3 regions of the Dactylosporangium sp. NBC_01737 genome follow, and region 2 is predicted to be linked to each of the others. Evidence: riboswitches for the same ligand, from Rfam matches in the RefSeq annotation. Region 2 holds a riboswitch; each other region holds the start of a gene.
The links. A riboswitch is a leader RNA that binds a small molecule or an ion and turns the genes downstream of it on or off. The one in region 2 is predicted to bind cyclic di-AMP.

Region 1 (6,600 bases), 3.4 Mb from region 2:
CTCGCCGCCCTGGAGCGCCAGCGCATCGAGGGCCTGCTCAACCACCTCGACGACCGGTCCGCGGGCATCATGCGCGCCCGCTACGGTCTGGAGGACGGTCGCGAGCACTCGCTGACCGAGGTCGCGAGCCGGTTCTCCCTGTCCCGCGAGCGCATCCGCCAGCTGGAGATCCAGGCCCTCGGCCGGCTCCGCGAGCTGGCCCGCGCCGAAGGCCTGCAGGCGGCCTGACCGACAGCAACCCGCAGCCCCTGACCTTCCCGGTCGGGGGCTGCTCCGTGTCAGTAGGGGTTGCCGCAAACCTTCCAGGCGCCGGCCTCCTTGCGCAGCGGGACGGCGTGGGCCTCCTTCGGGCCGGTGGAGTAGGTCACATCGGCGGTGATCCTGGCGGTCTCGAGCCCGTTGTCGTTGCCGTACCAGCCACCCCAGTGCAGGTCGTGCGAGACCGGCTTGCGCCGGTTGACCGCCGCCTCGAACGATGACTGTTCGTAACGGGCCCGGGTGTCGTCGCACAGCCGCTCGTAGGCCGCGGCGAGGTCACCCGACTCGAGGTCGGACAGGAACGCCGACGTCGCCTCGCGGGCGGCCTTCGTGCGGTCGTCGAAGAAGAAGTAGGCACCCGCGCCGCCGCCGCAGCAGCACAGCACGACCACGACGGCAAGGACGATCAGCACGATCTTCACCGAGCTGCGGCGGCTGCGAGATTGGGTCACGGGCGAGATCTTAAGATCGTTGCGCCACCACGAACAGTCGCGGAAACGGCAGGATCGTGCCGAACGGCTCGCGGGGGTAGCGCTCGCGCAGCCGGGCGGCGACCCGCGCGCGGAAGTCGTCGAGCTCCGCGCCGGACAGCGCGTCGAGGTAGGGCCGCAGGCCGGTGCCGCTGAACCACTCCAGGACCGGGTCGTCGCCGGGCAGGACGTGGAAGTACGTGGTCTCCCACGCGTCCACGGTGAGGCCCAGCGCGGCGAGGGTCCGCACGTACCAGGCGGGCTCCTGCACCGGCGTCGCGCCGCGCGGACCCAGGACGCCGGGGTCGAGGATGCCCGGGTCGAGGATCGGGCCGCCGGTCGGGACCTGGAAGGCGAGCGTCCCGCCGTCGTCGAGGGCCGCGGCCAGCACCGGCAGTAACGCCGCGTGATCGGGCACCCACTGCAGCGACGCGTTGGCGACGATGACGTCGACCGACCCGCGCTGCGGCCGCCACCCGGCGATGTCGCCGAGCTGGAAGGACACCTGCGGGCCGGCCAAAGGCGCTGCGGCGGCGAGCATCTGCGGCGAGGAGTCGATGCCGAGCACAGCCGCGTCCGGGTACCGCGCGGCGAGGGTCGCGGTCAGCGTGCCGGGCCCGCAGCCGAGGTCCACGACCGCCACGGCGGAGGTGGTCGGGATGCGCGCGACCAGCTCGTGGAAGGGCCGGGCCCGTTCGTCGGCGAAGCGGGCGTACTGCTCGGGATCCCAGGAGGCCATGCCCCATCTTGCGGGCATGGCCTCCTGGCGCGTGACGAGGGGTTCCTAGTGAGGGCGCCCGTAGCCGGTCGTGTTGGAACGGTCGACCGAGGCGACCTCGACGTTGCGGCCCGTGGTCGGTGCGTGGATCATCTTGCCGTTGCCGATGTAGATGCCGACGTGGCTGGGCGACGATCCTCCGAAGAACGCCAGGTCTCCCGGCGAGAGCGCGGACCGCGAGACGTGCGTGACCCTGCTCGAGCGCCACTGGTCGTTGGCGTTGTGTGGCAGCGTGATGCCGGCCGCCTTCCAGGCACCCATGGTGAGGCCCGAGCAGTCCCAGCTGCCCGGTCCGGCGGCGCCCCACTTGTAGGGCTCGCCGAGCTGGGCGCAGGCGAACGCGACGGCGGAGTTCGCCGGGCTCGTGCATTCGGCGCCGAGGGACACCTTCACACCGGTCGATCCGGTGCTGCCGGCCGCGGCGGCGCGCCGCTTGAGGGCGTCGAGCTTCTTGACGTCGCCCTCGATCTTCTTCTTCTTGGTCTCCAGCTCGGCCTTCTGCGCGTTCTCCGCGGCGAGCGTGTCGTCGATCTTCTTCTTCTCGTCGTCCAGCTTCGACTTGGCCTCCGAATACTCGGCGATCGCGCGCTGCTGGTGCTTGCTGATCTGCCGCAGCGTGGTGAGCTGGTCGATCAGCGTGTCCGACGACTGCGCGCTGAGCATGACGTTGAGGCTCACCATGTTGCCTGAGCCCTTGAACGCGGCGATGGCGATGACGTCGACGTCGGAGTTGGCCGCGGCCATGCTGTCCGCGAGGGGCTGGATCTTCGCCTGGACGGTGGCGGCCTCCGCCTGAGTGGCGGCAAGCGTTTCATTGATCTTGTTGTAGGCCTCGATCGTGACTTCGAGCTCGTCGCCCGCCTTCTCGAGCTGGGCTTGGATCTCGGCAGCTGTGGGATCGGCCTTGGCGACGCTCGCAGGCGCCACGACGGCCAGCGCGACGGCCCCGATGATCAGGGAACGCAGCAGTGACCGCTTGGCGCGGTGTCCAGCGGACAAGGGATGACCCTTCATTCACCGACCGCCTACCGGGTTAGCTGACGGGTTCGGGCGGGAAGAGTGCGCCCTACCGCGGCTTCGCGGATTCACCCCAAGGAACCTGGGTCCCCGGCTCGACAGCGCCATGGGCGCTCGACTCGGCGGCGCTTGCACGGCGCCGCCCGGGGTGGGCGACGGACTGCCGGGCAGGCCGGACCTAACTTAACGTGATCACCAGCGAAGCGAAACCCACGCGTGTCGTTCTATATCTATTACCCTAAAAGTCCGAATCACGGCGAGTTGTCGGTCCACATCGGACGGTGATGCGCCACAGAAGATGGTGTTGACGGACACACAATTGGGGCTTGATTCTGCTCTGATACCCGGTTAAATACACGTAACTTTATTCACCGACGATGCACATAGTTCGCCCACTCCGAACACCCCCGGAGGAGCGTCACCCCCATGTTGCGTGTCCAGAACCTCGAGGTCGTCTACGACGACGTGATGTTGGTGCTGCGCGGCGTCAGCCTGCAGGTGCCACCCGGACGCATCGTCGCGCTGCTCGGCGCGAACGGTGCGGGCAAGACCACGCTGCTGCGGGCCCTGTCGGGCCTGCTGGGCGTGCACGACGGCGCCATCACCAAGGGCGCCGTCACGCTCGACGACAAGCCCATCCACCGGCTCCGGCCGGCCGCCGTGGTCCGCCGCGGCGTGTCGCAGGTGATGGAGGGGCGAAGAACGTTCGCCGAGCTGACCGTCGAGGAGAACCTGCGGCTCGGCGCCCACACCCGCCCGAAAGGACGGGCCGAGGCGATGGACCGCATGTACAGCCTCTTCCCCGTCCTCGCCCAGCGGCGCGGCAGCATCGCCGGATACCTCTCCGGCGGCGAGCAGCAGATGCTGGCGATGGGGCGGGCCCTGATGTCCGACCCGGCGTACCTGCTGCTCGACGAGCCCAGCCTCGGCCTCGCGCCGCGCCTGGTCGAGCAGGTCCGCGACCTGATCGTGCAGATCAACCGGGCCGGCACCGGCGTGCTGCTGGTCGAGCAGAACGCGACCATGGCGCTGTCCATCGCCGAGCACGGATACGTGCTGGAGACGGGCAAGGTCGTGCTCGACAAACCCGCCGCCGAACTGCTCGCCGACGACGACATCCGCGAGTTCTACCTCGGACGGGCCGAGCGGTCCTTCCGCGACGTCAAGCACTACAAGCGTCGCAAACGCTGGCTGTCATAGAGCCGCAACAACCCCTTCGGGAGTCGCCGTGCTGCGTTTCGAAGACGTCCGGCTCAGCTTTGCCGGCGTCAAAGCCATCGACGGTGTCTCGTTCACCGTCGCCAAGGACGAGCTGTTCGCCGTCATCGGCCCCAACGGGGCCGGGAAGACGTCGATCTTCAATGTGATCTCCGGTGTGTACCGGCCGCAGAAAGGCAGGGTGATGCTCGACGAGCTCGAGCTCACCGGACTGCGCCCGGACAAGGTCGCCAAGCTGGGCGTGGCCCGCACCTTCCAGAACGTCGAGCTGTTCCAGCACCTGACCGTGCTGGAGAACCTCATGCTCGGCCGGCACCACCACATCCGCTACGGCACCCTCGCCGCCATCGCGTGGCTCGGCCGCGCCCGGCGAGAGGAGATCGCCAACCGGGCCGTGGTCGAGGACATCGTGGACTTCCTCGAACTGGCCCAGTGGCGCCGCCTGCCGGTGGGGCTGCTGCCGTACGGCGTGCAGAAACGCGTCGAACTCGGCCGCGCCCTGGCGATGGAGCCGAAGCTGCTGCTGCTGGATGAGCCGGTCGCCGGGATGAACCTGGAGGAGACCGAGGACATGGCCCGCTTCATCCTCGACGTCCGCGAGGAGCTCGGCATCCCGATGATCCTCGTCGAGCACGACATGGGCCTCGTCATGGACCTCGCCGACCGGGTCATGGTCGTCGACTTCGGCGTGCCGGTCGCCACCGGCACGCCCGCCGAGGTGCAGAACAACCCTGACGTCCTGCGTGCCTACCTGGGGGAGGTGGAGGCGGCATGACACTCCCTGTGTCAACCTCAGGCAGCGACCAACGTGGTTTGTGTGGGTTGGTTCAGTCGTACAGCGTTGCCGTGCCGGTCGGGGTTGTATGGCGTCTGGTCGGTCCAGCAGCGCCAGATGACGCGGATCCAGGCTCGGGCGAGGACGCGGATGGCGTGTGGGTGGTCCAGGCCGCGGGCGCAGGCGGCGGCGTAGACCCTTGCTGCCCAGTCGCTGTCGTGGCGGCTGTTGTCGGCGAAGGTGGTGACCGCGACGCGGAAGCGTTTGTTGCACGCCCATCTGAAGTGCACGGCTCGGTGTTTGCCGGATTCCTTGGTCACCGGGGTGACACCGGCGAGCGCGGCGATGGAGTCGGGTCCGGCGTAGGCTTCGCGGGAGTCGCCCCACTCGGCGAGGATCTGCGCGGCGTTGATCTGACCAGACCTTGGCAGCGATGTGAAGATCTCGGCGTCCGGGTGTTCGCCGAGTGTGGCGACGACACTGCGGCTGAGCGTTTTCAACGCGGCCACGACCGCGCGCAGGACGGTGACGAGGGCGGTCACCGCGTCGCGGACGGCCTCGCACAGGACTTCGTCGGTAGTCCCCGCTGGGGCGGCGCGCAGCCGGGCGAGGAGCTGCTCGCCGGTGCGCCGGCCGGAGTAGCCGTGTTTGACGCAGAACGCGGTGAGGCGTTTCGCGCCGAGGTGCGCTGCGTGGCGGGCGGTCGGGTAACGGGTCAGGAAGTCCAGGGCGATCGGGGACTCGACGTCGGCGAAGACGGCCACGGCGCCGGGCCAGTGCGTGTCCAGCAGCGCGGTGAGCTGGTTGGTGGCCGCGACGCGCATGTCGACCAGGTCCCCGCGGGTCCGGGTCACGGTGCGCAGCGCCTTCGTCTGCGCCGTGTACGGGGTGGCCAGCTGCAGCCGGTGGTGCCGCAACCGCAGGTACTCGGCGATGACTTCCGCATCGCCCGCGTCGGACTTGGCGCCGGACAACACTTCGCCGTCCCGCCAGGTTTTGATCGCGTTGGGTTTGACCGGCACCACAGGGTGTCCGGCCTCCAGGAGGATGTCGACGAGCCGACCGTCGGGTCGTTCGATCCCGATCGGCATGGCCTCGGGGTGCCCGAGACCGGCCAGGCGGCGCAGCAGCCCGGCAAGACCGACGGCGGTGTGCTCCACGGTGAACGCGGCGACCCGCCGCCCGGCGCTGTTCTGGACACAGACCGCGTGGGTGGCCGAGGCCCAATCGATCCCGACGAAGAACTCAGCTCCAACAACGTTGAGCGACAACGGTTCTCCTCAGCTTGGCAGCGATGTGACTCGACGAACGGGGCTGACTGCCGGGTGGTCACTAACCGGCGCTCTACGGCGCTTCTCCCTGTTGCCGGTCGGCAGCCCCGACAAGAACCGAGAGCGGCGGTGTCATGCAGGCCCTCGAAGGGCGACCGGCACAGGCCGTCTCTCAGTTCTCGCCGAGTTCCAACAACAACCCTCTCAGAGGGCCCTGTCAGAAGGATGGTGCCCTAGTGACCGGCCAGCGGAGCGTCTCGGGCCGGTCATCAGCAGAGCAGCCCTGGGTCACGCGCCCGGAACGAAGTGAGGACGCATGACCATCGCCGATCTGGTCAAACAGCGCGCCGAGCGGACGCCGGACGCCGTCGCGATGCGGGAGAAGCACCGCGGCATCTGGCGCGAGATCACCTGGCGCGACTACTGGCGCACCGCGGAGACGGTCGCCCGGGCCCTGCGCTCGCTCGGGATCCTGCCCGGCGACCGGGTCGCGATCCAGTCGGAGAACCGCTCCGAGTGGCTCTTCGTCGACGTGGCAACCGTGGCGGTGCGGGCGGCGACCGTCGGGCTGTACCCGACGAACCCGCCCGACGAGGTGCGCCACATGCTGGCCGACTCCGGCGCGCGGATCCTCTTCGCCGAGGACCAGGAGCAGGTGGACAAGGCCCTCGCGGTCCTGGACGAATGCCCCGACCTGGAGTGGATCGTCTACCTGGAGCCCAGGGGCATCCGCGGCCGGTACAAGCACCCGAAGCTCATCTCGTGGAGCGACCTGCTGGCCTCGCACGAAGGCGCGGAACCGGTCGAGCTGCA
Region 2 (6,600 bases):
ATCCGCGATCGCGGTGCGCTCACGAACCAAGGCGATGTCCTCGTCCTTGATCTTGCCGGCCACCTGACGCCACCTCCCCAACCCGAGGTGTACATCCTGCCTCGCGCCACCGACAATTTACGACTCCACACGACCGACACCACACGGGCACCACCACATCACAACGCCGTGCGATGCTGCCGCCATGCCGAAACTGCGTGACGAGCGCGCCGCCTGGCTCGCCGTACAGGACCGGTTGCGCCGACGCAGCCGCCGCCTGGGGCCACTGGGCTGGGTGGTGACGATCGCCACGCTGGGGGCGTGGGCGGTGCTGCGGTCCCAGGCCCGGGGCGCGGCGCGGATGGCGGCGTACTCGCTCGCGGTCGACCACGTCACCGGCTACCTCGACGACGACGAGCGCGAGACGCTGCGCACCCGGCAGAAGGTGCCGGCATGGTTCCTGTTCGAGGTCGAACGGGCCAGGTGGGCGGCGCGCGACCGGCAGCGGCTCCCCGCCGGCCGGGAGACCCGCCTGGAGCGCCACCGCCGGATCCTGCTGCGGGTCGTGCTCACCGGCACCGTCGTCGCGGCGCTGGTGCTCGCGCCGACGCTCTGGGTGCGGCTCGGCTCGATGGGCCGGATCGGACCGGCCGCCGGTGCACCGGCCGCGGACGTGGCGATCGTGTTCGGTGCGCAGGTGGCGCCGGGCGGGCAGGTGCCGATGCCGTTCCTCAAGGGCCGGCTGGACGTGGCCGCGCGGCTGCTCACCACCGGCAAGGTGAAGGCGCTGCTCATCTCCGGCGACGCGCAGGGCGGCTCCGGCGACGAGGTCCGTGTCATGCGGGACTACCTGGCCGGTCAGGGCGTCGACCCGGCCCGGATGGTCGTCGACCCGCACGGCCTGGACACCTATGACACGTGCCGGCGCGCCCACGATGTGTACGGCGTGACGAAAGCCCTCCTCGTGAGCCAGGAGTTGCACCTGCACCGCGCGGTCACACTGTGCCGGCGGCTCGGGGTCGACGCGTACGGGGTACCCGCGCTCTGCGAGGGCTGCCAGCGGGTGACGATCGCGTACAACACGCTCAGGGACGTCGCGGCCGCCCCGAAGGCCGCCTGGGAGGCATTCCGGCACCGGCAGGCGACAGTCGTGTCGCCACCGGATCCGTCGCTGCTGCAAGCGACGCGATGACCCGCCCACCATCGGTGGGTTTTGGGCGTGTCCGACGGGCACCACCGGCATACTTGACCAGTCCACGGCGCCGGCACTGATCGGCGCCTGTCCATGCTCTGATCCGACGGGTGGTGCGTTTCCGGTGAGTGTCCCCTGCCTGGCGGTGTCCGGCTGATGGTCACCGTGCTGCGCACCGTCGACGACGTCCTCGCCTGGACCGGCCTGCTGGTCGAGCCGCCGCTGCGCACCGCCGTCGGCCGGCTGCCGGCGCCGTCGCGTGACGTGGCGGAGCTGCAGCTGGGAAGGCTGGACGAGGATCCGCCGGGCGTGCGTACCCGGGCCGCGCTCAGCCTGGTCTGCGCCGGCGCGGTCGGTGGTGACCCGCACGACGCGGTGGCCGGCGCCGTCGCGGTCGAGCTGGTGCACCACTGGTCATTGCTCCAGCAGGACCTGTTCGACGGCGACCTGACCCGCCGGCACCGGCCGACGGCGTGGAGCGTGGTCGGCCCGCACCCGGCGACGCTGGGCGGCGAGGCGATGCTGGCGCTCGCGTTCGACGTGGCGGCCACCGGCGACCCGACCAGGCGCGTGCCACGCCCGCTGCGCCAGGCGACGCGGGACACCCGGCCGGCGCTCGTGGTCGACGGGCAGCAGCCCACCGACCTGCGGCCCGGCGGTGACCGGCGGGCCGCCGGCGGCGGACCGCGCGGCGCGGACCCGCAGGCATCGGACGCCACACCGGCGCTCAGCGGTACACCCGCGGCCGGCGACACGCACAAAACGGGCGACACGCGCGCGATCGGCGGCATGCGGGACGAGCAGGCGACCCGCGACCGGTTCGTCGAGCGGGACGGCGCCGCCGATCCGTGCGCCGACGGCGGGCGGCAACAGTCAGGGGCGGCCCCCGTCGACCGGGCCGGGGTGCGCGTCCTCGGCGACACCGTCCAGCAGCTCCTGCACAGCCAGCACACGGTGCTCGGCACGGCCCTGGACACCACCACCGGCCGCCGGTCCGGCAGCGACCTGCTGCGCGAGTGCATCACGGCGGTCGAGCAGCGCAGCGGTGCCCTGCTCGGCTGCGCGTGCGCGCTCGGCGCGATCGCCGGCGGCGGCGACCCGGCGCGGGTGGAGCAGCTGCGGCTGTTCGGCGTGCGGCTGGGGCTGGCCGTCCAGTTCACCGAGGACCTGCTCGGCATCTGGGGCGATCCGGCCGTGACGGGCCGGCCGACGTTTCCGACCTGCGCCGCCGGCGGCGGTCGCTGCCGGTCGCGGCGGCGCTCGCGGCGGGCGCCGACGAGCTCGCCGACCTGCTGCGCCGGGACGGCCGGCTGGGCGACGCCGAGCTCGAACGCGCCGCGAAGGTCATCGAACGGTCCGGCGCCCGCTCCTGGTGCGTCCAGCAGGGCGAGGACCTCCTGGCGCAGGCACTACTCGCGCTCGACCTGGCGATCCCCGAGCCGGCCGCGGTCGCTGAGCTGATCGCCCTGGCCCGCTGGGCGACCCGCCACCCCGCCTGACCCGCCACCCCGCCTGACCCGCCACCCCGCCTGACCCGCCACCCCGCCTGACCCGCCACCCGGCCTGACCCGCCACCCGGCCTGACCCGCCACCCGGCCTGACCCGCGACCCACAAAGCCGCGGAACCCACAACCCGCGCGATCTTGCGGTGTGATCGAAGTCATCCCGCGGCTGCCCGGGTGACCAACACGCAGCGTTGATCACGGCGGGAGCGACGTGCGACGGGTCACGCGCTGGATCGTCCTGCCGGCGGTCGCGGGTTCCGGGACGGGTGGATGATCTTGCCGGCATGATCGAAGGACAGCGGTGGTCGCCCCGGCGGCCTGGGGCGTCCTTCGATCATGCGGAAAGAGAGGAGATCGGCGTCCGGGGCGCAGTAGTCATCGAAGCCGGTCGCACCCGGCAGCCACTACCGCGCCGTCGCAGAGCCGCGACCGGCCGGGACCCCACGGGCGCCGGCCGGTCACTGCGGGCATCTCAGCTGAGCGCGCCGACCACCTGCTCCGCACGGCCGGCATGCTTCTGATACGCACCGGGGAACGCCGAGCGCTGCACCGCCTGCGCGGCCGCCGTCACGCTCATCCGCTCCCAGCCCCGCACCCGGGACAGCGCGTTGTAGAACAGCATCGCCGAGTGCGACGGGTTCATCAGCTGCGCCACCGTGCCCCAGCCCTGGCTGGCCCGCTGCTGGAACAGCCCGACCGAGTCGTGGTCGGAGGAGACGCCCTCATGCGGCAGCTGCAGCGAGGACGGCACCGCGGCGCTGGCGACGTTGTACAGGTTGCTCTCCTGCATCGCGGTCGCGATCGCGACGACGAGGGCCCGGTCGGGCATGCCCTGCGCCCGGCCCTGCTTCACGATGAGCGCGGCGTTGTCCATCTGCCGCTGGTTCAGCCCGGCGACGGGCCGCACGACCGGCGGTGCCGGCGGCACGGGCGGCGCCGCCGGCACCGCGACCGCGAGCGGCCCGGCCGAGGACGGCGACGGTGACGCGGACACGGAGGGCGACGCGGCAGGGGACGAGAACGGCGACGCGGACGCGACCGCCCCGGACTCGGCATACGCGGAGCCGGTGAACATCGACGGCGAGTCGGCGGGCAGGGTGGCCAGCAGCGTGGCGGACAGCACGGCGACCGAGACGGTGCCGGTCTTCACACTGAGCGCCGGCCGGCGATGTCGAGGATGGAATTGACGTGGCAATGGCTTCACTACTGAAGGTCCTTCATCGAAGACAGACATGCGGCATCGGCACGGCGCCGGACGGCGGCGTGCTGGAAGGGGGGAATCAGTGGTGAGGCGCTACGACGGCGGGCGGGCGGCCATCATCGGCAGACTCCTTCCGGTGCCGCCTACCGGGTTAGCTGACGGGTTCGGGCGGGAAGCTTCGCCCTACCGTGGCTCGGCCACGGATACACCCCAGAGGACTACGTGGGTCCCCGGCTCGCGAACGTCTCGCGACTCGACGGCGCCCGCCCGGCAGCACCGGATGCGGTGCAGGTCGACCGGAGCGGACCTCACGACCCTACTGGGCGGCTTCGGGGCGGGCCAACCGCAGCAACGGCATACCACCCGGCGCACCCGAACGATCACCGAACGCGGTCACCCGCCTGGTCACCCCTCCGGCGTGGCGCCCGCCCTTGACCAGGTACATCGCGCGGTCGGCGGCGCGCAGTGCGGCGCCCGCATCGTCGACCGTGTCATCGATCACGGCGACGCCGACGCTGACCCGTACCCGCATGATGTGGCCCTGGTGCGTGACCGGTGCCGAGACGGAGCGTTCGAGGCGGTCGACGAGCGCGCCGAGGTCGGTGACGGTGACGTTGCCGGTGAGGACGACGAACTCGTCGCCGCCGAGGCGTGCGACCGTGTCGGTGGGCCTGACCAGGGAGACGAGGCGGTGCGCGACGGCGACGAGGACCGCGTCGCCGGCGTCGTGGCCGAGGGTGTCGTTGATGACCTTGAAGTCGTCGAGGTCGCAGAAGAGCAGCGCGCTGATGACGGCCTCGGTGCGGGCCCGGCGGATCGCGGTGGCGAGGGGCTCGGTGAAGGCGTCGCGGTTGACCAGCCCGGTGAGCGGGTCGCGGGAGGCCCGCCGCACGAGGTCGGCCTCGGTCGCCTTGCGGCCGGTGATGTCCTGCACCTGCGTGATGGCGAACGAGGGCGAGCCGGCCACCACCGACATCGTGGCGGAGATCCAGATCGTCTCGCCGTCGCCGCGCACGCAGCGGACCTCGTAGTCACGGACGGATCCGGTACCGCCGGCGAACACCTCCCGGCTGTGGTCGAAGTCGTCGGGGTGGATGAAGTCGCCGAAGCGCATCGAGACCAGGACGTCCTCGTCCCGGCCGAGCAGCTCGCACAGGGTCGGGTTGACCCGGACGATCCGGGTCAGGTCAGCGCCCTCCAGGCCGATCATGCACATGCCGGTGCCGGCGCCGTTGAACGCGAGCCGGAACGCGGCCTCGCTGGCCTCCAGGTGCCGGCGCTCCTGGCGCAGCGCCTCGACCAGGTTGGCGTTGTTGATCGCGATGCCGGCCTGCGCGGCGAGCATCTCCAGCAGCTCTTGCTGGAACGCGCCTGGGCGTCTGCCGTCCGCGGGCAGGTCGACGCTGAGGATCCCGACCAGCGAACCGTCCGGTGCGCACAGCGGCGCGAACAGGGCGTCCAGCGGGTGCCAGCGTTCCTCGTCGGGGACCTGGTCGGCGCCCTCGGCCGGGGAGGGGATCCAGGACTGGATGCCGTCGTTGTGCCGCTCGTGCGGCAGGAAGCGCAGCTGCCCCCACTCGTCGGCGTCGGCGAGGTGCGCGTCGAACTCGGCCGCCGGGTAGCGCACCCCGAGCAGCTCGGCGCGGGCCTCCTCGGGGCCGGCGATCGCGACCGCCTCGTAGACGCCCTCGGGATGCAGGTAGTTGACCACCGCGGCGCCGAACCCGACGCTCTCGACGACGGCCTCGGCGATGCGGTGCAGCGTCTCGGCGACGGTGCTGCCGGTGTTGATGCGGCCGGTGATGGTGTAGACGGAGCGGATCGCGGCCATCGCCATGTCCCGATCACGATCCACGGCTGCCTACCCCGATCCGGCCGACCCTGCACCCTCACATCGACGTATCACCCCCGATCCTAAGCAAATGTGCGTCGTCCGTGCAGAGTTCGAACGCTTCGGAGGCGCGCTTGGCGTCCCTCGTCATGGCCTCGAAGATCCGATGCCGCCACGGCACGTGCGGCAGCATGCGGATGCTGAGGTCGCGCAGCCACACCTCCCGGGCGGTCCGCGGCGCGAACCCCTTCGCCGGTGCGAGCGCGGCCCGCTGGTTGACCTCGACGAAGTCGCGCAGCACGGTGTCGTACCGGGCGAACGCCGCCACGTGCTCGTCGCCGGCGGCGGCGAGCTCGCGGGCCAGGGTGTACGCGCCGACGAGGGCGAGGCCGGTGCCCTGCCCGGTGAGCGGCGACGGGCAGTAGCCGGCGTCGCCGACCAGCGCGACCCGGCCCCGGGTCCAGGCGTCCATGCGGACCTGCGCGTTCGGCGCGTAGTAGAAGTCGGGCGCGGTCCGCAGGTGCTCCAGGAGGCGCGGCACGTGCCAGCCGCAGCCTTCGAAGGCCGCCGCGACGTGCTGGCGCTGGGCGTCACGGTCGCGGTGGTCGGCGCCGCCGGTGCCGCCGGTGCCGCCGAACAGCAGGTTGACCTTGATCGTCGCGTTGCCCGGGTCGGTCTTGACGCTGGCGACCCGCCCGGGCGCGTTGTGGATCAGCTGCCAGCGTTCGATGCCGAGCTCGTTGGGGGCGGTGAAGATCGCCATGCGGCTGCCGAGGTCGTGCACGAACCGCTCCGGCGGGCCGAACGCGAGCGCCCGGACCGCGGAGTGCAGGCCGTCGGCGCCCAGGACGAGGTCGAAGCCGCGCGGCGCGCTCCGGGCGAAGGTCACCCG
Region 3 (6,600 bases), 1.7 Mb from region 2:
GGTGGTCGAAGACCATGTGGGCGCCCGGCGCGTACGGCAGATTCGTCAGGATGTCGTTCGGCCCGACCTCGACCGCGCCGTCCTGGACGTCCTTGGGGTGCACGAACGTGATGTCGCCGATGAGCTCCAGGTGACGCAGCAGCACGGCGCACACCAGGCCGTCGAAGTCGCTGCGCGTCACGAGTCGGTGCTTCACGAGAAATCCCCTCACCTGCGTCGGCCGGTCGACAGTTGCCCTATCGGCCGGCCGTCCGCAGACGTGAGGGTCTTACAGCACGGACAGATGCACGTGGTTGGTGTGGTCGCTGGAGGGATCCCCGCCGACGCCGCTGTAATGGTGCCAGCCGACCGCGGGCGTCCAGATCTGTTTGAACCAGATGACGTACATGACGCCGAGCCGGTCCGCGTTCTTCACGAAATAGGTCGCGAGATTGGCGCCGTAGACCTTGTCCTCGCCGGCGGCGACACCACCGAAGCCGGACTTCGATTGTACCGAGAAGTCGCAGGCACGACCCTTCGGGTGCTCATACGGCCCGCTGGGCCGGTAGCACGAGACGAACCGCTTGAAGCCGGCCGCCTGCGCCTGCTGCATCGCGTGCAGCGTGCGCTGCGTGATGCAGCCGGTGGTGGTGGGATCGTTGACCTTGCACGACTCCGCCGACCAGCCACCGCTGGCGTTGCGCGGCGACGGCTGCGCGAGCGGCAGGTTGGCCGAGACGAAGCCGTTGCTCGGCCCGCCCGCCTGGGCCAGGCCCTTCTCGGCTTCCTTCTTCTTCGCGGCCATGACCGCGACCTGCTCCTGCTGGAGCTTGACCTCTGCCTCCAGCGCGGCCTTCTGCGCCGCCTGGTCCTTCTTCAGCTGGTTGAGGTCGCGCAGCAGGTTGTCATTGTGGTGGGCGATCTCGTCGATCGAGCCGGCGCGCTCCGCGAACCCGGTCGGGCTGCCCGAATCCATCAGCGCCACGAACGTGGTGAGCGGCCCCGTCCGGTACGCAGCGACGGCGATCGCCGAGACCTGCTCGGTGACCCTGGCCAGCTCCGCCTCGGTCACGGCGAGCTTGGCGGTCAGATCGGCCTGGTTCTTGACCGACGCGTCGAACTTGTCCTTGGCCTCGATCCAGCCACGGGTGCTCTCGTCGAGGACCTGCGCGAGGGTCGCGTTGGAACCCTCGTCGCCTGTGTCGTCGCCCGGCTCGGCGGCGGCCGGTGCGGCAGCCATCCCACAAAGGACGGCGGCCGTCATCAGGACGGCGAGAATCCGCCGACCGGGATGTCGTGATGACATCTGGCTCGTTGTTCCTTCCGTCGGCCGCCGACCGGGTTAGCTGACGGGTTCGGGACGGAACGATCCCTACCGCGGTTGCCCGCGGATTCACCCCAGTTACGGTTGGGTCCCCGATTCGCCGGTGTCGAGCCGGCGATTAGGCGGCAGTCGCGCCCGGCACCGCGGGGAGCGGTGCCTGTCGGACGAGACCGACGGCCAGCCTACCCAGGGCGATTCGCCCGCGCAGCGCACCGATTGTGCGGTGCTGTGACACACCTCTCGAAACGGCACCACCCCAGCAGGTCGCCTAAGCGTCCCGAAAGAAATCGACGTGATGGAAATCACTAAAATGCTTTCACGCTTCCGGAACCGTCTGCCCGCGACCATTGTTCTACGCAACCTACCGATCGCGCAGTGTCACCACCCCGGATGCGGCGGAATGCCGCAATGCGCCGCTATTCAATCTTCAGAGTAGTGAATGCGCACAAATGACACCCGGCCGCGCTTGCCGTTCTTCCACCGATGGTCCACGCCCGTGATCCAAGGACGGCGCCGACCGCGTTCCGTCCTTCGATCTGCCATCCGGGACGTCGCCCCGGATGGCGCCGCCGCTGCCCGCGATCCGCCGGCCGCGCCAACCTGGTCGACGCCGCTCACGACCCGCGAAACGGCATGGCCGCCCCTGCCTCGGTCGCCTCCGCCCGTGATCCAAGGACAGGGATGGCTGTCCCGGTAGCCAGCCCCATCCTTCGATCAAGCAGGCCGCGAAGGCTACCCCCACCGGAGTCGCCTCCACTCGTGATCCAAGGACGCCGGTGGTTGTCCCGGTAGCCGGATCCAGCCTTCGATCATGCAGGCCGGGAGGCGACCCCCGGCCGACGTCGCCTCCGCTCGTGATCCAAGGACGGCGGTGGCCGCCCGGATGGCCAGATCGCGCCATCGATCACGGAAGTCGACGCGCGGCCGGCGCACGCCCGATCGGCAGACCACGAACGCGGCAGCAGACGACCCCTGGCGCGCCGAGCACGCACGCCCGCCGCCGGCCCGTGCCGCCCAGGCCCGCACGCGCAAGGCAGCCGCCCGACCCCGATCTCGACCTCCACGCCCGACCTGCGGCTCACCCCGAGCCGCGCCCGGCCCTCCCGTGATCCAAGGACGGCGGTGGCCGCCCGGATGACCAGATCGCGCCATCGATCACGGAAGTCGACGCGCGGCCGGCGCACGCCCGATCGGCAGACCATGAACGCGGCAGCAGACGACGCCGGGCGCGCCGAGCACGCACGCCCGCCGCCGGCCCGAGCCGCGCCAGGCCCGCCTGAACCGGGCCCGCATGCGCAATGCAGCCGTCCGACCCCTGCGGCCACCCGAGTGGCGCCCGGCCCGCCCGTGATCCAAGGACGGCGGTGGCCGCGCGGATGACCAGATCGCGCCATCGATCACGGCAACCCACGCGCGCGGCCGGCACACGCCCGATCGGCAGGCCATGAACGCGGCGGCAGACGACCCCGGGGGCGCGCCGAGCACGCACGCCCGCCGCCGGCCCGCGCCGCGCCAGGCCCGCACGCGCAAGGCAGCGCCCGACCCCGATTTCCCGCTCCACGCCCGACCTGCGGCTGACCCGAGCGGCGCCGGGTCCGTGATCCAAGGACGCCGGTGGTCGCTCGGGCGACCGGATCGCGCCATCGATCACGGAAGTCGACGTGCATAGCGGCCGCCCATCCGGGCCGCGGCCGGCACGGCCCTCGATCCCGATCTTCCGACTCCCCGTCCGGAGCGCTTGCACCCGGCGCTGCACATGCACGCCGACGGCTGGACCGCCCCTGCTTCGCGCCCGACCTGCGGCTCACCCGAGCGGCGCCGGGTCCGTGATCCAAGGACGGTGGTGGTCGCTCGGGCGACCGGATCGCGCCATCGATCACGGAAGTCGACGTGCATGGCGGCCGCCCATCCGGGCCGCGGCCGGCCCGATCCTCGATCCCGATCTCCCGACTCCCCGCCCCGAGCGCACCGTGCAAGGCTCCGCACACGCACGCCGCCGGCTGGCCGCTGCTTCGCGCCCGATCTATGGCTCGCCTGAGCGGCGCCCGGTCCGTGATCCAAGGACGGCGATGGCTGCTCGGGAGGGCAGCGCCGCCCATCGATCGCGGTGCGAACGTTAGGGAAACCGTAAAGTTTGTTCATAAATAGGTGTTGTCGGTGGTCAGGGGGTGGTCGGGCTGGTCGTATGAGGGACCAGTGTCGATCTGAACGGAAGTGATCAGGTGTCCAGAGTGCGCCTGCTGGCGATGCTCGCCGCGACCGCCGTCGTCGGTGGGGTCGTCGCCGTGTTCAACATGCTGCCGGCGTCGGCTGCCACCTGCGCCGCCGCGTGGCAGTCGTCGGCGGTCTACACCGGGGGCGCCACCGTGTCCCACAACGGCCGTAACTTCCTCGCCAAGTGGTGGACGCAGAACGAGGCGCCGCCCGGCACCAGTGGGGTCTGGCAGGACCAGGGCGTGTGCGGCGGGAGCACCCCGCAGCCGCCGACGCAGACCGGGTCCGCCGGCGGGTGCAGCTTCCCGGCCTGGGTGCAGGGGCGCAACTACGTCACCGGTGACGTCGTGAAGTTCACCGACGGCAAGTACTACGTCGCCGAGCACGACAACCCGGGGTACAGCCCGACGATCAGCACCTGGTACTGGGACCCGTACACCTGCAACGGGCAGCCGAACCCGACGACGCAGCCGCCGACGAACCCGACGACGCAGCCGCCGTCGAACGGGGCGTTCGTGGTCAGCGAGGCGCAGTTCAACCAGATGTTCCCGAGCAGGAACCCGTTCTACACGTACAACGGCCTGGTCGCGGCGTTGAGCGCGTATCCGGCGTTCGCGAAGACCGGCACGGACGCGGTGCGCAAGCAGGAGGCGGCCGCATTCCTCGCGAACGTGAACCACGAGACCGGTGGGCTGGTGTACATCGTCGAGCAGAACACCGCCAACTACCCGCACTACTGTGACACGAGCCAGCCGTACGGGTGCCCCGCCGGGCAGGCCGCGTACTACGGTCGCGGGCCGATCCAGCTCAGCTGGAACTTCAACTACAAGGCCGCCGGTGACGCGCTCGGCATCGACCTGCTGCACAACCCGAACCTGGTGCAGACCGATCCGGCCGTGGCGATGAAGACGGCGCTCTGGTACTGGAACACGCAGAGCGGGCCGGGCACGATGACGCCGCACAACGCGATGGTCAACGGCGCCGGGTTCGGCGAGACGATCCGCAGCATCAACGGCAGCCTCGAGTGCGGCGGGCGGAACCCGGCGCAGGTGCAGAGCAGGGTCGCGGCGTACCAGCGCTTCATCGGCATCCTCGGCGTGGGCGTCGGAGCGGGCTCGCTGAGCTGCTAGGTCAGGAGCTGGAAGGGCGCCCCGGGGAGTGGGGCGCCCTTCTTCTATGCGAGGGCGGCACGCAGCAGGCGTTCAAGACGCGCCGCGCGCGCCGGGTGCCCGTGCGAGGCCCACGAAACCAGGCCGGTGAGGTGGGCGGCGAAGTCGGGGTGCCCGTCGCGGTTGGCGGCGTCCAGGCCGTCGCGGGCCGCGGTGTGCAGCATGGCGCGCAGGCGGTCGTAGTCGTCGCGGGGGACCGCCGGGTGCGCGTTGACGACGAGGCCGGCGAGCCGCTGCCGGTCGCCGCTGCCCCGGACGCGGGTCTTCGCCGGGTTGACGTGGAATCCCTCGTCCGCAACGACCGCGCTGACGGCTTCGACCAGGCGGGAGGGGTACCCCAGCGAACCGGAGAACGCCAGATCGTCGGCGTAGCGGCCGTAGGTGACGCCGAACCGCGCCGCGAGTCCCGTGAGGCGGCGGTCGAGGCGGAACGCGACGAGGTTGGCCAGGGCCGGTGACGTCGGCGCGCCCTGCGGCAGGTGCGGGGTGCGGTGCTCGATGCGCCCGGAGACCGCGTGCGGGGTCCGCGTGGTGCACATCGCGGTCAGGGCGTGCGCGACCGGCTCCGGGTAGCCGGCGGTGCGGAACAGGCCGTAGACGCGCCCGGCGGTGACACTGGTGAAGAACGCGCGCAGGTCGAGGCGCACCACGGTCGCCTGCCCGGCGTGGGCCGCCGCGAACGTGTGCGCCGAACGCCCCGGGACGAACCCGTGCGCGGCCTCGTGCACCGGCAGCGGTCCGAGCACCTCGTCGAGCAGGCGGCGCTGGATCGCCTTGAGCCGTGATTTCGGTGCCTCGATGAGGCGGTCGCCGATCCAGATGTACGAGTAGTGCCTGACCTTGTGGTCGGCATGCTTCCGGTTGATCCCGCGACGGTCGGCGAACCAGTCCAGTTCGTCGGGGTCGAGGTCGAGCAGCTCGGCGAGCGCGGCCAGGTCGTCGATGCGCGGCGAGTCCCAGCGCTGCCGCACGGTGCGGGTGGCGGTCGCGCGGCGGACCCGGATCGGCTGGCGGGACGGCGCGGTGATGAACTCGGCCAGCTCCCGGGGCCGGTCCGCGGGCGCCTCCCGGTAGGCCCGCAGGACGGCGGTGACGACCGGGCCGAGCCACCGCGGCCGGCGGCCCAGCACCTCGTAGCCGACGTCGAGCAGCGGACCCCGCGCCCAGTCGACGGTCAGGAACGCGTCGGCGAGCGCGCCGGCGACGACGCGGGCAGCGTGTCCCGACGAATCCCGGTCGTGCCTGCGCCGGCTCGCGCGAAGCGCGGGGGCGCGCCGGCGATGCGCTGCCGTGCTCAATCCTGCGTCCCCGGGGTTACCCCGGAGAGACCATCGCTGGTCTGCTCGGGACACGCTGCCACCCCGCCACCCTAATGGTCAGGGCAGGTGCTGCCGGTACTCCTGCAGCGCGCGCCGGGCAAAGACCTGCTGGAACGTGGCGACCCGCTCCGAGCGGCCGCGGCCGATGAAGCTGACGAACCAGTGCAGGACCGCGGTGACCCGGTTCTTGAAGCCGACCAGGTACAGCAGGTGCACGGCGAGCCACATGAGCCAGCCGATGATCCCGGAGAAGTGCAGCTTGCCGACGCTCGCCACCGCCGAGAAGCGGGAGATCGTCGCCATGCTGCCCTTGTCGAAATACTTGAACGGCTGCCCGGTCGGCTGCCCGGCGAGGCGCTTGGTGATCTGCCCGGCGGCGTGCCGGCCGCTCTGGATCGCGACCTGCGCGACGCCCGGCAGCCGGTTGAGGGACATCATGTCGCCGACCGCGAAGATCTCCGGGTGGCCCGGCACCGTGCAGTCCGGGTTGACCTCGAGCCGCCCCGCACGGTCCGTGGACGCGCCGGTCGCCTTCGCCAGCTGCGTCGACAGCGACGGCGCGGCCACACCGGCCGCCCAGATCTTCGTCATCGAC

Region 1: another riboswitch for cyclic di-AMP. It lies ahead of OHA72_RS02010 (C40 family peptidase); the one in region 2 lies ahead of OHA72_RS17195 (hypothetical protein).
Region 3: another riboswitch for cyclic di-AMP. It lies ahead of OHA72_RS09350 (coiled-coil domain-containing protein); the one in region 2 lies ahead of OHA72_RS17195 (hypothetical protein).

What each region holds. Positions count from the first base shown of each region.
Region 1 is NZ_CP109153.1:430,614-437,213, reverse strand. Features, by position in the region: gene OHA72_RS02025 (sigma-70 family RNA polymerase sigma factor) at 1-228, shown strand, start outside; gene OHA72_RS02020 (Rv0361 family membrane protein) at 279-710, opposite strand; gene OHA72_RS02015 (methyltransferase domain-containing protein) at 721-1,467, opposite strand; gene OHA72_RS02010 (C40 family peptidase) at 1,513-2,505, opposite strand; cyclic di-AMP (ydaO/yuaA leader) riboswitch at 2,513-2,658, opposite strand; gene OHA72_RS02005 (ABC transporter ATP-binding protein) at 2,950-3,723, shown strand; gene OHA72_RS02000 (ABC transporter ATP-binding protein) at 3,752-4,516, shown strand; gene OHA72_RS01995 (IS110 family RNA-guided transposase) at 4,534-5,787, opposite strand; gene OHA72_RS01990 (AMP-dependent synthetase/ligase) at 6,104-6,600, shown strand, end outside.
Region 2 is NZ_CP109153.1:3,801,345-3,807,944, reverse strand. Features, by position in the region: gene dnaG (DNA primase) at 1-63, opposite strand, end outside; gene OHA72_RS17205 (SanA/YdcF family protein) at 185-1,171, shown strand; gene OHA72_RS17200 (polyprenyl synthetase family protein) at 1,328-2,632, shown strand; gene OHA72_RS17195 (hypothetical protein) at 3,149-3,826, opposite strand; cyclic di-AMP (ydaO/yuaA leader) riboswitch at 4,003-4,146, opposite strand; gene OHA72_RS17190 (diguanylate cyclase domain-containing protein) at 4,194-5,732, opposite strand; gene OHA72_RS17185 (FAD-dependent monooxygenase) at 5,767-6,600, opposite strand, start outside.
Region 3 is NZ_CP109153.1:2,139,317-2,145,916, forward strand. Features, by position in the region: gene OHA72_RS09345 (DHH family phosphoesterase) at 1-196, opposite strand, end outside; gene OHA72_RS09350 (coiled-coil domain-containing protein) at 269-1,219, opposite strand; cyclic di-AMP (ydaO/yuaA leader) riboswitch at 1,295-1,430, opposite strand; gene OHA72_RS09355 (glycoside hydrolase family 19 protein) at 3,526-4,647, shown strand; gene OHA72_RS09360 (reverse transcriptase family protein) at 4,692-5,984, opposite strand; gene OHA72_RS09365 (NAD(P)/FAD-dependent oxidoreductase) at 6,063-6,600, opposite strand, start outside.